DNA from 3 places in the Streptomyces sp. NPDC006365 genome. Region 1 is predicted to be linked to each of the others. Evidence: riboswitches for the same ligand, from Rfam matches in the RefSeq annotation. Region 1 holds a riboswitch; each other region holds the start of a gene.
What was found. Region 1 has a riboswitch for cyclic di-AMP ahead of ACFYO0_RS39825 (M23 family metallopeptidase). Riboswitches for the same ligand answer to the same signal wherever they lie in the genome.

Region 2: another riboswitch for cyclic di-AMP. It lies ahead of ACFYO0_RS23445 (transglycosylase family protein); the one in region 1 lies ahead of ACFYO0_RS39825 (M23 family metallopeptidase).
Region 3: another riboswitch for cyclic di-AMP. It lies ahead of ACFYO0_RS15940 (M23 family metallopeptidase); the one in region 1 lies ahead of ACFYO0_RS39825 (M23 family metallopeptidase).

What each region holds. Positions count from the first base shown of each region.
Region 1 covers NZ_JBIAHS010000023.1:25,871-30,076, reverse strand. Annotated here, with positions in the region: gene ACFYO0_RS39835 (M16 family metallopeptidase) at 1-712, shown strand, start outside; gene ACFYO0_RS39830 (M16 family metallopeptidase) at 709-2,100, shown strand; cyclic di-AMP (ydaO/yuaA leader) riboswitch at 2,316-2,474, shown strand; gene ACFYO0_RS39825 (M23 family metallopeptidase) at 2,487-3,275, shown strand; gene ACFYO0_RS39820 (GntR family transcriptional regulator) at 3,495-4,190, shown strand.
Region 2 covers NZ_JBIAHS010000008.1:266,067-270,272, forward strand. Annotated here, with positions in the region: gene eno (phosphopyruvate hydratase) at 1-1,276, opposite strand, end outside; gene ACFYO0_RS23445 (transglycosylase family protein) at 1,545-2,240, opposite strand; cyclic di-AMP (ydaO/yuaA leader) riboswitch at 2,245-2,413, opposite strand; gene ACFYO0_RS23450 (transglycosylase family protein) at 2,618-3,592, opposite strand; gene ACFYO0_RS23455 (cytochrome P450) at 3,829-4,206, opposite strand, start outside.
Region 3 covers NZ_JBIAHS010000004.1:579,149-583,354, forward strand. Annotated here, with positions in the region: gene ACFYO0_RS15925 (hypothetical protein) at 1-166, shown strand, start outside; tRNA gene ACFYO0_RS15930 (tRNA-Met) at 298-371, shown strand; gene ACFYO0_RS15935 (PP2C family protein-serine/threonine phosphatase) at 554-1,636, shown strand; cyclic di-AMP (ydaO/yuaA leader) riboswitch at 1,924-2,080, shown strand; gene ACFYO0_RS15940 (M23 family metallopeptidase) at 2,092-3,108, shown strand; gene ACFYO0_RS15945 (PrsW family intramembrane metalloprotease) at 3,176-4,206, opposite strand, start outside.

The DNA of each region.
Region 1 (4,206 bases):
CATCGACCCGGAGGCGACGCTCGCCTGGGTCGAGAAGTACTTCGGCTCCATCCCGGGGCACGACGGCAAGCCCGCCCCGCGCGACGGCTCCCTGCCGGACACCATCGGGGAGCAGCTGCGTGAGGTCGTCGAGGAGGAGGTCCCGGCGCGCGCGCTGATGGCCGCCTACCGGCTCCCGGAGGACGGCACGCGCGCGTGCGACGCGGCCGACCTCGCCCTGACCGTCCTCGGCGGCGGTGAGTCGTCCCGCCTCTACAACCGCCTCGTGCGCCGGGACCGTACGGCTGTGGCTGCCGGTTTCGGTCTGCTGCGCCTGGCCGGAGCGCCCTCCCTGGGCTGGCTCGATGTGAAGACCTCCGGGGATGTCGAGGTCCCCGTCATCGAGGCGGCCGTCGACGAGGAGCTCGCCCGGTTCGCCGAGGAGGGCCCCACGGCCGAGGAAATGGAGCGTGCCCAGGCCCAGTTGGAGCGCGAGTGGCTGGACCGGCTCGGTACGGTCGCCGGCCGCGCCGACGAACTGTGCCGGTACGCCGTCCTGTTCGGCGACCCGCAGCTTGCCCTGACCGCCGTACAGCGCGTGCTCGACGTCACGGCCGAAGAGGTCCAGGAGGCCGCCAAGTCCCGCCTGCGCCCCGACAACCGCGCGGTGCTCGTGTACGAGCCGATCGCCACCGACGAGGAGACCGCCACCGACGAGGAGAGCGCCCAGTGACCGAGGCCACCGTGACCATGGACTTCCACCCCCAGCCCCAGGCCGGCGAGGCCAAACCGTGGGCCTTCCCGGCGCCCGAGCGCGGTGCGCTCGGCAACGGCCTGACGCTGCTGCGCTGCCACCGCCCCGGCCAGCAGGTCGTCGCCGTGGAAGTCCTCCTGAACGCACCGCTTGAGGCTGAGCCGAAGGGCCTGGACGGTATCGCCACGATCATGGCGCGTGCCTTCTCCGAAGGCACCGACAAGCACTCCGCCGAGGAGTTCGCCGCCGAGCTGGAGCGCTGCGGCGCCACGCTGGACGCGCACGCCGACCACCCGGGCGTACGCCTGAGCCTCGAAGTCCCCGTGTCGCGGCTCCAGAAGGCGCTCGGCCTGCTCGCCGACGCCCTCAGGGCGCCCGCCTTCGCGGACAGCGAGGTCGAACGCCTCGTCCGCAACCGGCTCGACGAGATTCCGCACGAGACCGCCAACCCGGCCCGCCGCGCCGCCAAGGAGCTCTCCAAGGAGCTCTTCCCGGCGACCTCGCGCATGTCGCGCCCGCGCCAGGGCACCGAGGAGACGGTTGCGAGCATCGACTCGGCGGCCGTACGCGCCTTCTACGAGAAGCATGTACGCCCCGCCACCACCACCGCGGTCGTCGTCGGCGACCTCACCGGTGTCGACCTCGACGCGATGCTCGGCGAGACGCTCGGCGCCTGGACCGGCTCGCCGGCCGAGGCGCGTCCCGTGCCTCCGGTGACCGCCGACGACACCGGCCGCGTGGTCATCGTCGACCGTCCCGGAGCCGTCCAGACACAGCTGCTCATCGGCCGCGTCGGCGCCGACCGGCACGACCGTGTGTGGCCCGCCCAGGTGCTCGGCACGTACTGCCTCGGCGGCACCCTCACCTCGCGTCTTGACCGCGTCCTACGCGAGGAAAAGGGCTACACCTACGGTGTGCGGGCGTTCGGCCAGGTGCTGCGCTCCGCCCCGGACGGCACGGGCGCCGCGATGCTCGCCATCAGTGGCTCGGTGGACACGCCGAACACCGGCCCGGCGCTCGACGACCTCTGGAAGGTGCTGCGTACGCTCGCGGCCGAGGGCCTGACGGACACCGAGCGCGACATCGCCGTACAGAACCTCGTGGGCGTGGCGCCGCTCAAGTACGAGACCGCAGCCGCCGTCGCCGGCACGCTCGCCGACCAGGTCGAGCAGCACCTGCCGGACGACTTCCAGGCGACGCTGTACCGCCAACTCGCCGCGACGGGCACCGTGGAGGCCACCGCGGCCGCCGTGAGCGCCTTCCCGGTGGACCGTCTGGTGACCGTCCTCGTCGGGGACGCTGCCCAGATCGAGGAGCCCGTCAAGGCCCTCGGAATCGGTGAGGTGAGTGTGGTCCCGGCCGAGTAGAGCCGCCCCCACATCTCCGGGGACCCTGGAGGCTTATGGGCCTCCAGGGTCCTTCTTTGTCCAAATTGATTGGATTGGTTGGGAGTTGGTATGGAGGTTGTGTGTCTGCCCTGTGGCGTGCGCTACAAAAGCCGTCATCCGTTTGTTGTTTGAGAGATGGCCCGCTTAGCGTCGGTCCGGCTGTTCGTCAGGCAGTGCGCCGCATCCGCGGCACCGGACAGTCATCGCCGAGTCCCCGTACGGCGCGAGCCAGGGGAGCCGGGGACCCACCGCAGTCCCTGGGGTGAATCGGGCGCCCTCCTGGAGGGAGTCCGTAGGAGACCTTCCTGCTCCGAACCCGTCAGCTAACCCGGTAGGCGAGAAGGAAGGAAAGGACCAGCCACTTCATGGCGTTCACCCGCGCCACCGGGAAGCACCGTCGCCCGAGCCGTACGAAGCGCACGTCCTCGAGGACCGTGGGCGTCGCGACGCTCGCCACCACCGGTGTCATCGGCACCCTGGCCGCCCCGGCGTTCGCCGGCCCGGCCTCGGTCAAGCAGACAGGGCTGACCCAGGCCGTCACCATGGGCGACTCGGTCGCCGACCAGATCGACGCCCAGGCCCACGCCCAGCGGCAGGCCGCCGAGGAGGCCGCCGCCCGCGAGGCGGCCGAGGAGGCCGCCAGGAAGCGGGCCGCCGAGCAGAAGGCCCGGGCCGAGGCGAAGGCCAAGGCGGAGCGCGAGGCCAAGGAGCGCGCCGCCCGCGAGGCCGAGCGCAAGCGCCTGCTCAACTCCTTCGTCTCGCCGATCAGCGACTCGTACGTCTCCACCGGCTACAAGGCCGGCGGCTCCGTCTGGTCCTCCGGCAGTCACACCGGCATCGACTTCCACGCCGCCAGCGGCACCACCGTCCGCGCCGTGGGTGCCGGTACCGTCGTAGAGGCCGGCTTCGAGGGCTCGTACGGCAACCAGGTCGTCATCAAGATGAACGACGGCACGTACACGCAGTACGCCCACATGTCGTCCCTCTCCGTCTCCGTCGGCCAGAGCGTCACCCCGGGCCAGCAGATAGGCCTCTCCGGGGCGACCGGCAACGTCACCGGAGCACACCTCCACTTCGAGGCGCGTACGTCCCAGGAGTACGGCTCGGACATGGACCCCCTCGCCTACCTCCGGTCGCACGGCGTGAACGTCTGACGGCTCGGGAGCTCCACCGCACCCTCCCTAAGGCCCCGGCTCACCGAGCCGGGGCTTTCGTGCATGCCGACGGGACGACTGCCTGTTCTGCGCGACTATGTGTCCAAAAAAACTCCATGGATTCCGGCCCGCCATCGGAATTTCCGGCTCTCTGCAATAGAGTCACCGAACGAGCGTCAATCAACCGCGTTTCGCGGGGATTAAGGCGGAGGTCCGGTCATGCGTATTCCCGCGCACTCGGTATGCACGGCGATCCGTGACGACATCGTCGCGGGTGTCTACGAACGCGGCAGCCGGCTCACCGAGGAACTGCTCGCGCGTCGCTACGGCGTCTCGCGGGTCCCCGTGCGGGAGGCGCTGCGCACGCTGGAGGCGGAGGGCTTCGTCGTCACGCGCCGCCACGCGGGCGCGTGCGTCGCGGAACCCACCGAGCAGGAGGCCGCCGACCTCCTGGAGATGCGCATGCTCCTGGAGCCGCTGGGCGCCGCGCGCGCCGCGCAGCGGCGGACGGAGGCGCACCTCAAGGTGCTGCGAGGCCTCGTCAGGCTGGGGCAGGAGCGGGCCAGGAGGGGCCAGGGCGAGGATCTGCGCTCGCTGGGCGGCTGGTTCCACGAGACGCTCGCGCAGGCCTCCGGCAGCCCCGCGCTGACCTCGATGCTCACCCAGCTGCGGCACAAGATCGCCTGGATGTACTCGGTCGAGGCGCCGGCCCATCCCGCCGAGTCCTGGTCGGAGCACGGCGGCATCGTGGACGCCGTCGCGCGCGGCGACAGCGAGCGGGCCCGGGCCATCACGGCCCTGCACACCGAGCGGGCGACGGCCGCGCACCGGCTGCGCTTTCCCGAGCGCGGTGATCGCGTGGAGCGTGTGAGGACTTCGCAACACCCCGTAAACACGGCGAGCGTGCGGCATTAACAGTGGCGCCGTATAC
Region 2 (4,206 bases), on a different contig from region 1:
AACGGGGGAAGGCCGAACGGCCCGCGTACACCGCAGCGTCGTCGAGGATCTCCTCGATGCGCAGCAGCTGGTTGTACTTGGCGACGCGGTCCGAGCGGGCCGGGGCGCCGGTCTTGATCTGGCCACAGTTGGTGGCGACGGCGAGGTCGGCGATGGTGACGTCCTCGGTCTCGCCCGAGCGGTGGGACATCATGCACTTGAAGCCGTTGCGCTGGGCCAGCTCCACGGCGTCCAGGGTCTCGGTCAGCGAGCCGATCTGGTTGACCTTGACCAGCAGGGCGTTGGCGGAGCCCTCCTCGATACCGCGGGCGAGGCGCTCCGGGTTGGTGACGAAGAGGTCGTCGCCGACGATCTGGACCTTGTCACCGATCTTGTCGGTGATGACCTTCCAGCCAGCCCAGTCGTCCTCGAACAGCGGGTCCTCGATGGAGACGAGCGGGTACGAGGCGACGAGCTCCTCGTAGTACTCCGTCATCTCGGCGGCCGAGCGCGACTTGCCCTCGAAGAGGTACGAGCCGTCCTTGTAGAACTCGGAGGCGGCGACGTCGAGCGCCAGGGCGACCTGCTCGCCGGGCTGGTAGCCGGCCTCCTTGATGGCCTCGATGATGAGGTCGAGGGCGGCGCGGTTGGACTCCAGGTTCGGGGCGAAGCCGCCCTCGTCGCCGAGGCCGGTGGACAGGCCCTTGGTCTTCAGCACCTTCTTGAGGGTGTGGTAGACCTCGGCGCCCCAGCGCAGCGCCTCGGAGAAGGACTCCGCGCCGATGGGGGCGATCATGAACTCCTGGATGTCCACGTTCGAGTCGGCGTGCGAGCCGCCGTTCAGGATGTTCATCATCGGTACGGGCAGCAGGTGCGCGTTCGGCCCGCCCAGGTAACGGAACAGCGGGAGGTCGCTGGCCTCGGAGGCGGCGTGCGCGACGGCGAGGGAGACGCCGAGGATGGCGTTGGCTCCGAGCGAGCCCTTGTTGTCGGTGGCGTCCAGGTCGATCATGGCCTGGTCGATCAGTCGCTGCTCGGTGGCGTCGTAACCGACGAGCTCCGGGCCGAGCTGCTCGATGACGGCGAGGACGGCCTTCTCGACACCCTTGCCGAGGTAGCGGTTGGCGTCTCCGTCGCGGAGTTCGACAGCCTCGAAGGCGCCCGTGGAGGCGCCGGACGGAACGGCGGCACGACCCGTGCTGCCGTCGTCGAGGCCGACCTCGACCTCGACCGTGGGATTGCCTCGGGAGTCCAGGATTTCCCGGGCTACGACGACGTCGATGGACGGCACGAGCATCTCCTTCTGGGATGTGACGCGATTACGCGGGCCGCTGGGCCCGCACAGCGCGAAGCCGCGGCGGCTCCGCGATGACGAGCCTAACCGGCTCCGGGCGCTCAGCCAGCCGTCCACCCCTCTTATGGGCCGAACCGAAGGCGAATTGTTTCCGAACTGAACAAAAAGTCCCGCCCCGGTGCGTACGGGGGAAGACGCACCGGGGCGGGACTGCTGGGGGCTCAGCTTCGGCCGCTCTGGGGGCCGGGCTTCAGCTGAGCCGGGGCTCAGTTCAGCTGAGGTGCAGCTGCTGGCCCGGGTAGATGACGTCCGCGTTGTCGACGATGTCGTCGTTCAGCTTGAACAGCTTCTGCCAGCCGCCCTTGACGTCGTTCTCCGTGGCGATCTCGCTGAGGGTGTCACCCTTGACGACCTTGTACTCGCCGTCGCCCTTCTTGACCTTCTTGCCGGTCGGGGTGGTGACGGTCTTCTTGGCAGCCGGACGGTCCGCGGAGCGGGAAGCGCGCTCCTCCTGGGCCGGGGCGCTCTGCTGCTGGGACTGCTGGGTGTTCTCCTGCGCGGCACCGGAGCCCGAGGAGCCGCCGCCGGTGTACGCGGCGCTCGACAGACCCTTGCCGCAGACCGGCCAGGCACCCTTGCCCTGACCCGCGAGGACCTTCTCGGCGATCTCGATCTGCTGGGCCTTGCTGGCCTGGTCGGCGGTGGCGGCGTACTTCGTGCCGCCGTAGCCGGCCCAGGTGGAGGCGGAGAACTGCAGGCCGCCGTAGTAGCCGTTGCCGGTGTTGATGGACCAGTTGCCGCCCGACTCGCACTGGGCGACGGCGTCCCACTCGGAGGCGGTGGCAGCGGAAGCCGTACCCGACACCATCAGCGGGGCGGCGATGGCGGCACCGGTGACACCGGCGAGCGTGGCTATGCGGGTGGCCTTGGACGGGCGACGGTGCTTGCCCTTGCCGGAAAGCAGCATGAAGAGATCCCCTCACCGACGCCTACGAGGTGAGCTGTCGGGTTCGGGCCTGGTGAGTTGCCCGGCCGTGCGGATCGCTCCGCACGACTTCACCCCAAGCCGCACCTGGTCTCGACGACCGGGCCCGGCACTTACCTTGGGTCCCCCGCTCCTGCCTACGGCGCTTACGCGACGACTGTTCCCGTACGGCCGTTGGCAGGATTCGGCGTGACGTCCGTCGGGGCCCGCTGTGGCGAGCGGTCACGACCGTAAACATGCGATCCGCCGAATTTCAAAGACGATCAGGGCCTTTGAGATCCATGTCTCACTTTCACCAAACCGGACATCCGGCACGAACTGCCGCTACTTTTGGCCCGGTTCGGCACCTTGCACACCACTCACTCTGCGCCGAGTTCAAGGCGCTGACCGGGGAGGATGAGGTCCGGATCGGCGCCGACAGTGTGCTTGTTCGCGGAGTACAACTCGGACCATCCGCCTTGGAGGTCAAGGGAGTCGGCGATTGCCGAGAGGCTGTCTCCGGAACGGACGGTGTACGAGCCGTCCGAAGCGTCCGCCGCATCGCGTGAGGCGCTGCCCGCGCGCGAGGCATGCCGGCCGGCGGAGTCGTCCACACGGGGGGCATCGGCACCCTCTTCGGCGCTGCCGCCACGGTGACGGCCGGTGCCGTGATCTGTGTTCGTACTCTCACTCCCGCCGGTCGAAGAGTCGGCGTTCTCACCCGAGTTGCCTGATTCGCCCTCATTCGTCGCACCCGTGGATGGACTGGGCGAGCTGTCGGGGCTCGGTGATTCGGCGGTGGAATCGCTGCCGGAGTCCTGCGAACCGTCGGTGGACGACCCGGACGTACCGGACGATCCCGAATCAGCGGATGTACCGGACGAGTCGGAACTGTCGGAACTGTCGGACGATTCATCCTTTGCGGAGTGGTCACTTGACGTCCGCCCCGAATCGGAGCCCGATCCCGAGTCCGCCTCGGTGGGCGGAGTGGAGGTCGGTGTGGGCGAATCCTGCGCCAGGCCCGTGTCAACGTCGGCCGAGTCGGAGTTCTGCGTCAGGCCCGCGACCAGTCCACAGGTCGCCCAGGGGCTCGTACCCTTGTCCGCGAGGATCTTCTCGGCGACGGCTATCTGCTGCGAGCGACTGGCCAGGTCGGCCCTCATCGCGTAGTCGAGACCGCCGTACTGCTCCCACTCCTCCTGGGCTATCTGGAGGCCGCCGTACTCCCCGTTGCCGGAGTTGGCGCTCCACGAGCCGCCGCTCTCGCACTCGGCGACCGCGTCCCAGGTCGCACCACTGGCGGCACTCGCGCTGCTCGCCGCGAGGAGGGGGATCGCGATGGCCGATCCGGTCACCCCTGCCGCCACAAAGAGAGCCGGCGCCTGACGGGGGCGACGGTGTCGACCGTTCCCGGAGAGCATGCGATTGCCTTTCACGCGACAGTGTGTGACGTGGGTGTGACCCATGGGACTGATGAGGTTCGCTTTCGCGTGAACCTAGTGGGACCCGATCACTTGTCACCAGTAGATGTAGCGCAGATCACGTGAAGATCACGGACTTGAGGGTACGTCAGCTTTGAGCTGGGGGTTCGTCAGTCTTGAGTCCGGGCTTCGCCGGCACTGAAACCGGGCGAAGAGAGGGTGAAGCTGACGGGCAACGTCCGCAGGCCGCGCATGATGAGTCCCCCACGCCACCGCAAATCTGTTGAATTCACTGCTAGTTGCAGATCGGGGAGGCGGGTGAGGAGCGTCGCGAGTGCGGTCCGGCCTTCCAGCCGGGCGAGGGGTGCGCCCAGGCAGTAGTGGATGCCGTGCCCATAACCGAGGTGCTGGTTGTCGCGTCTGCCGAGGTCGAGGGTGTCGGAGTCGTCGAACCGCTCGGGGTCACGGTCGGCGGCGGCGAGTACGACGAGTACGGGGTCGCCGACCGCGATGTGCTGCCCGCCGATGGTGACCGCCTCCGTCGCGAA
Region 3 (4,206 bases), on a different contig from region 1:
CGCAGAGGACTTCCTGGACATGCTGGAAGCGCTGGGTGATCTCGTCCGCCTCGGCCTGCTCGAGCAGCCCCAGGGCGACAGCCGTGGACTCCTCTTCGTCCGGCAACTCGCCCAGCAGCTGGGTCGTCGGGTCCGCCAGCAGGCCGGCCCCGTCAGGTGCTGCTAACGCGACCCGGAAGATTGCTAGCCGACTGCTAGAGATCGACCGACACTGCTAACGCGGACCCGGAACCTACAGCAGGCGGTGAAAACGCGTGTGCTGAGCGTCCCGCGGATGGCGTACACTGGTTTTACCGACGCGGGGTGGAGCAGCTCGGTAGCTCGCTGGGCTCATAACCCAGAGGTCGCAGGTTCAAATCCTGTCCCCGCTACTGAACACTCAGGGCCGGAACCTATGGGTTCCGGCCCTGAGTGCTTTCCGGGTTCCCGACGGGTCCTGTCCCGATGGCCCGCTCACCCACTCGGCCCGCACAGGTCGCCCCCCGACCACCCGCCGGGAAACCTGTGACGGAGCGCGGTGAAGGGCGGGAGAGCAGTGGTGGGGCCCGGAGAAATGGAGACTGGTGGGCGGAGGGTCACTGACCTCCGGACTCTCGTCCGTGCGCTCCCTGTGCTGTTGATCATCGCGGGCGTCTGCTACGACTTCCTCACCCCGCCCCCCTTCACCGCGGTGCCCTTCTTCACGGTCGCCCCGCTCGTCGCCGCGCCCCTCTCCACGTTCGGCAACACGCTGCGTACCGGCGTCGTGGCCGTCGCCGCCCTGTCCCTGCTGCACATCAGAGGGCCCTTCGACGTGGGCTCGGCCACCGAGATCGCCACCGCGACGGCGGTCGCCGTGCTCGCCCTCGCCATCAACCGCCTCGTACGCCGCAGTGACCAACGTCTCGCCTCCGCGCGCGAGATCGCGGAGGCGGCCCAGCGCGCCGTACTGCCCGAACCGGCCGAACGGATCGGCGGGCTCGACATCGCGGCGCGGTACGAGGCGGCGCAGGCGGACGCGTTCATCGGGGGCGACCTGTACGCCGTGCAGGACACCCCGCACGGCGTACGGCTCGTCGTCGGTGACGTACGGGGGAAGGGCATGGGCGCGGTGGCGACCGTTGCCGTGCTCATCGGGGCCTTCCGGGAGGCCGCCGAGCAGGAGGCGACCCTTGAGGCGGTGGCGCAGCGGCTGGAGCGGGCGCTGGTGCGCGAGGCCGCCCGGCGAGGCGGCCTCGAGGCAGTCGAGGGCTTCACCACCGCCGTACTCGCCGAGCTCCCGCACGCCGACGCCGTCGTACGCCTGGTCCATCGCGGTCACCCCTGGCCGCTCCTGCTGTACGGGGACGGCTCGCTGGACACGCTGCGGTCCGAGGACCCCGCACTGCCGCTCGGGATGGGCGAGCTGGGCCCGTGGCCCGACCGGGCGCAGGAGGTCCCGTTCCCCGGCGGGGCCACCCTGCTCTTCTTCACGGACGGGGTGACCGAGGCCCGGGACCGGCACGGCGTCTTCTTCAACCCCTCTCAGTGCCTCTCGGGCCGGGCCTTCCACGGACCGCGGGCGCTGCTCGCCACGCTCGTGGAGGAGGTCCGCCGGCACACGGGGGTCGGCGGTGCGACGGACGACATGGCGCTGCTGGCGGTCAGGAGGCCGTGAGGCGGGTTCTTGAACCGCCCCGGGTCTTGATGCCTGCGGGGCCTCAATATCACCGGTAGTGATCGAATCAACTCACTCCGGTTAGCAACTGAAACATTGTCAACAGAAGTCACAGCAGTGAATTACCCGTGAGTCAGGGTCAACTCGCCCGATTCATCCCGCTCGTGACCCGAAAGTCCAGGCCAAGACTGCCAACGAATCTCCGGAACAGCTTGGAATCCGGTGCCTGCCTCTATTAACGTTCGATAACGCAGCGCGGTCGTCCCAGCCGTCACAAGAGTCGGCTCCGTGCGCACGCGCCGAATCCTGCAAGGGAACCGGGGAACCACCAACTTGGGGTGAATCGGGCGTTGTTACCGGTGGAGACACCGTGAGCGACGCGCGTAGGAGACCTTCCTGCTCCGAACCCGTCAGCTAACCCGGTAGGCGACAAGGAAGGAAAGGAGTGCGCCTACGTGGCGTCCAACCGCCCTGCCCCGCAGACTTCGTTCGCGCCGAGTGAGCAGCAGCCCGACTCATTCGGTTACGGCAAACGCCAGGACGAGGAGACCTGGGAGGAGTGGAACCCCACCGAGGATTCCCTCAAGCCCGTTCGCGGCAGGCACCGCGTCGGCAAGCAGCGCGGCGGAGGCCTTGCGCGCAGCTCCACGGTTCTGGGCGTCGGGGTCATAGCGGCCGTCAGCGCGGGCGGCATGGCCAGCGCGCAGACCGGCAAGCCGCCGGTCTCCATCACCCTTCCCGACCTTCCCCTGATCTCGGACGAACCCGAGGAAGAGGTCGGCTCCGCGACACCGCTCACCCAGGCCGGTTTGAGCACGGCGGACGCTGAGCAGGGCAACTCCGACGCGGGCGAGGCCCTGCGCGCCCGCATCATCCTGCAGGCCGAGCGGCAGCAGGACCAGGTGGACCGCGAGGCCAGGCAGGCCGCGGCGACCGCCGCCGCCAAGAAGGCCGCCGAGCAGGCCGCCAAGGAGCGGGAAGCTGCTCAGGCCAAGGCCGAGGCCGCCAAGGAGAAGGCGGAGGAGGAGGCCCGACAGAAGGCCGAGGCGGAGCGCCTCGCCGAGCTCGCCAGGAGCTTCGCGCTGCCGACATCCTCGTACACCATCACCTCGACCTTCGGTCAGTCCGGCGCCCTGTGGTCCTCCGGGAGCCACACCGGCCTGGACTTCGCCGCCCCGTCGGGTACGCCGCTCAAGGCGGTCCACAGCGGCACCATCACCGAGGCCGGCTGGAACGGCTCGTACGGCTACCTCACCAAGCTCAAGCTCGACGACGGCACGGAGATCTGGTACGCCCACCAGTCCTCGATCAGCGTCAGCGTCGGCCAGAAGGTCAGCACGGGCGAGGTCATCGGCCGGGTAGGCGCGACCGGCAACGTCACCGGGGCGCACCTCCACATGGAGGTCAAGACGTCGGGCGGCGACGGAATTGACCCGATGGCTTGGCTGCGGAGCAAGGGGCTCAACCCGTAAACCCGTAGGTCGGCTCTTCGACGCCATCCGCTTTCGGACGAGAAGCGGATGGCGTCCTGCTTTTCGCCTAGTTTCGGTAGGGGTTGTACGACGGGCCATACGCCGGGAAGGGCGACGCCTGCCCGTACGCGTTCCCGTACGCAGGCCACGGCGGCGGCACCGGAAGCGGAGCCGTGGACCGGGCCGCGTACGCCAGCGCGGGACGGGCCAGCTCGCGGCGGGCCCACAGCTCGTGGAGCAACTCCCGTTCCCGTACGACGAAATCGGCGCCCGCACGGCCGCGGCGCCCCCGGTGGCGCAGGAACGCCAGGGACGTCGCATAAGCCTCGTACTCCGCGACGGCCCGCCCCGCCGGGCGCCCGCCGTGATACGTGGCGTACTCGCGAGCCAGTCGCCGCGCCTTCATCGAGCCGAGCACGAACGGCTCGGGAACGGTCAGCCATCCCGCCATGGCATACGCGGGCAGCTCGGCGCGCACCGTCCCGAGCTCGCGCTGCCGTGTCCAGATGACCAGCCAGGTCAGCAGGCCGAACGCGGGCACCATGAACGCCGCGTACACCGCGAAGAAGCCGTACGTGCCGAAGGTCGACGAGCCGTTCCAGAGGGCGTGCATGCCCATCGCCAGCAGCAGGCCCGCGAAGGGCAGCAGTACACGTCGTATGTGCTGGCGTTCCGCCGAGAGCGCCGCGATGCCGAAGCCGATGCCGGTGAGCACGGTGAACAGCGGGTGCGCGAAGGGCGACATGATCACGCGTACGAAGAAGGTGGCGGCGGTGACGGAGGCGATACCGTCCTCGCCGCTGAGCTGGTCGGTGCCGAAGGCGGTGCCGAGGTAGAGGATGTTCTCGGTGAACGCGAAGCCGGTCGCGGTGACCCCGGCTATCACCACGCCGTCGACGATCCCGGTGAAGTCCCGTCTGCGGAACAGGAAGACAAGTAAGACCGCGGCGGCCTTCGCGCTCTCCTCCACGACGGGCGCTATGACCGTCGCGCCGATCGTGTCGGCGCTCGACGGATCCGCGGTGGCCGTGGCTATCCAACGCGTCGCGAAACTGTTCGCGACGATCGCTATCAGCGCCGCCGCGCAGGCGCCCCAGG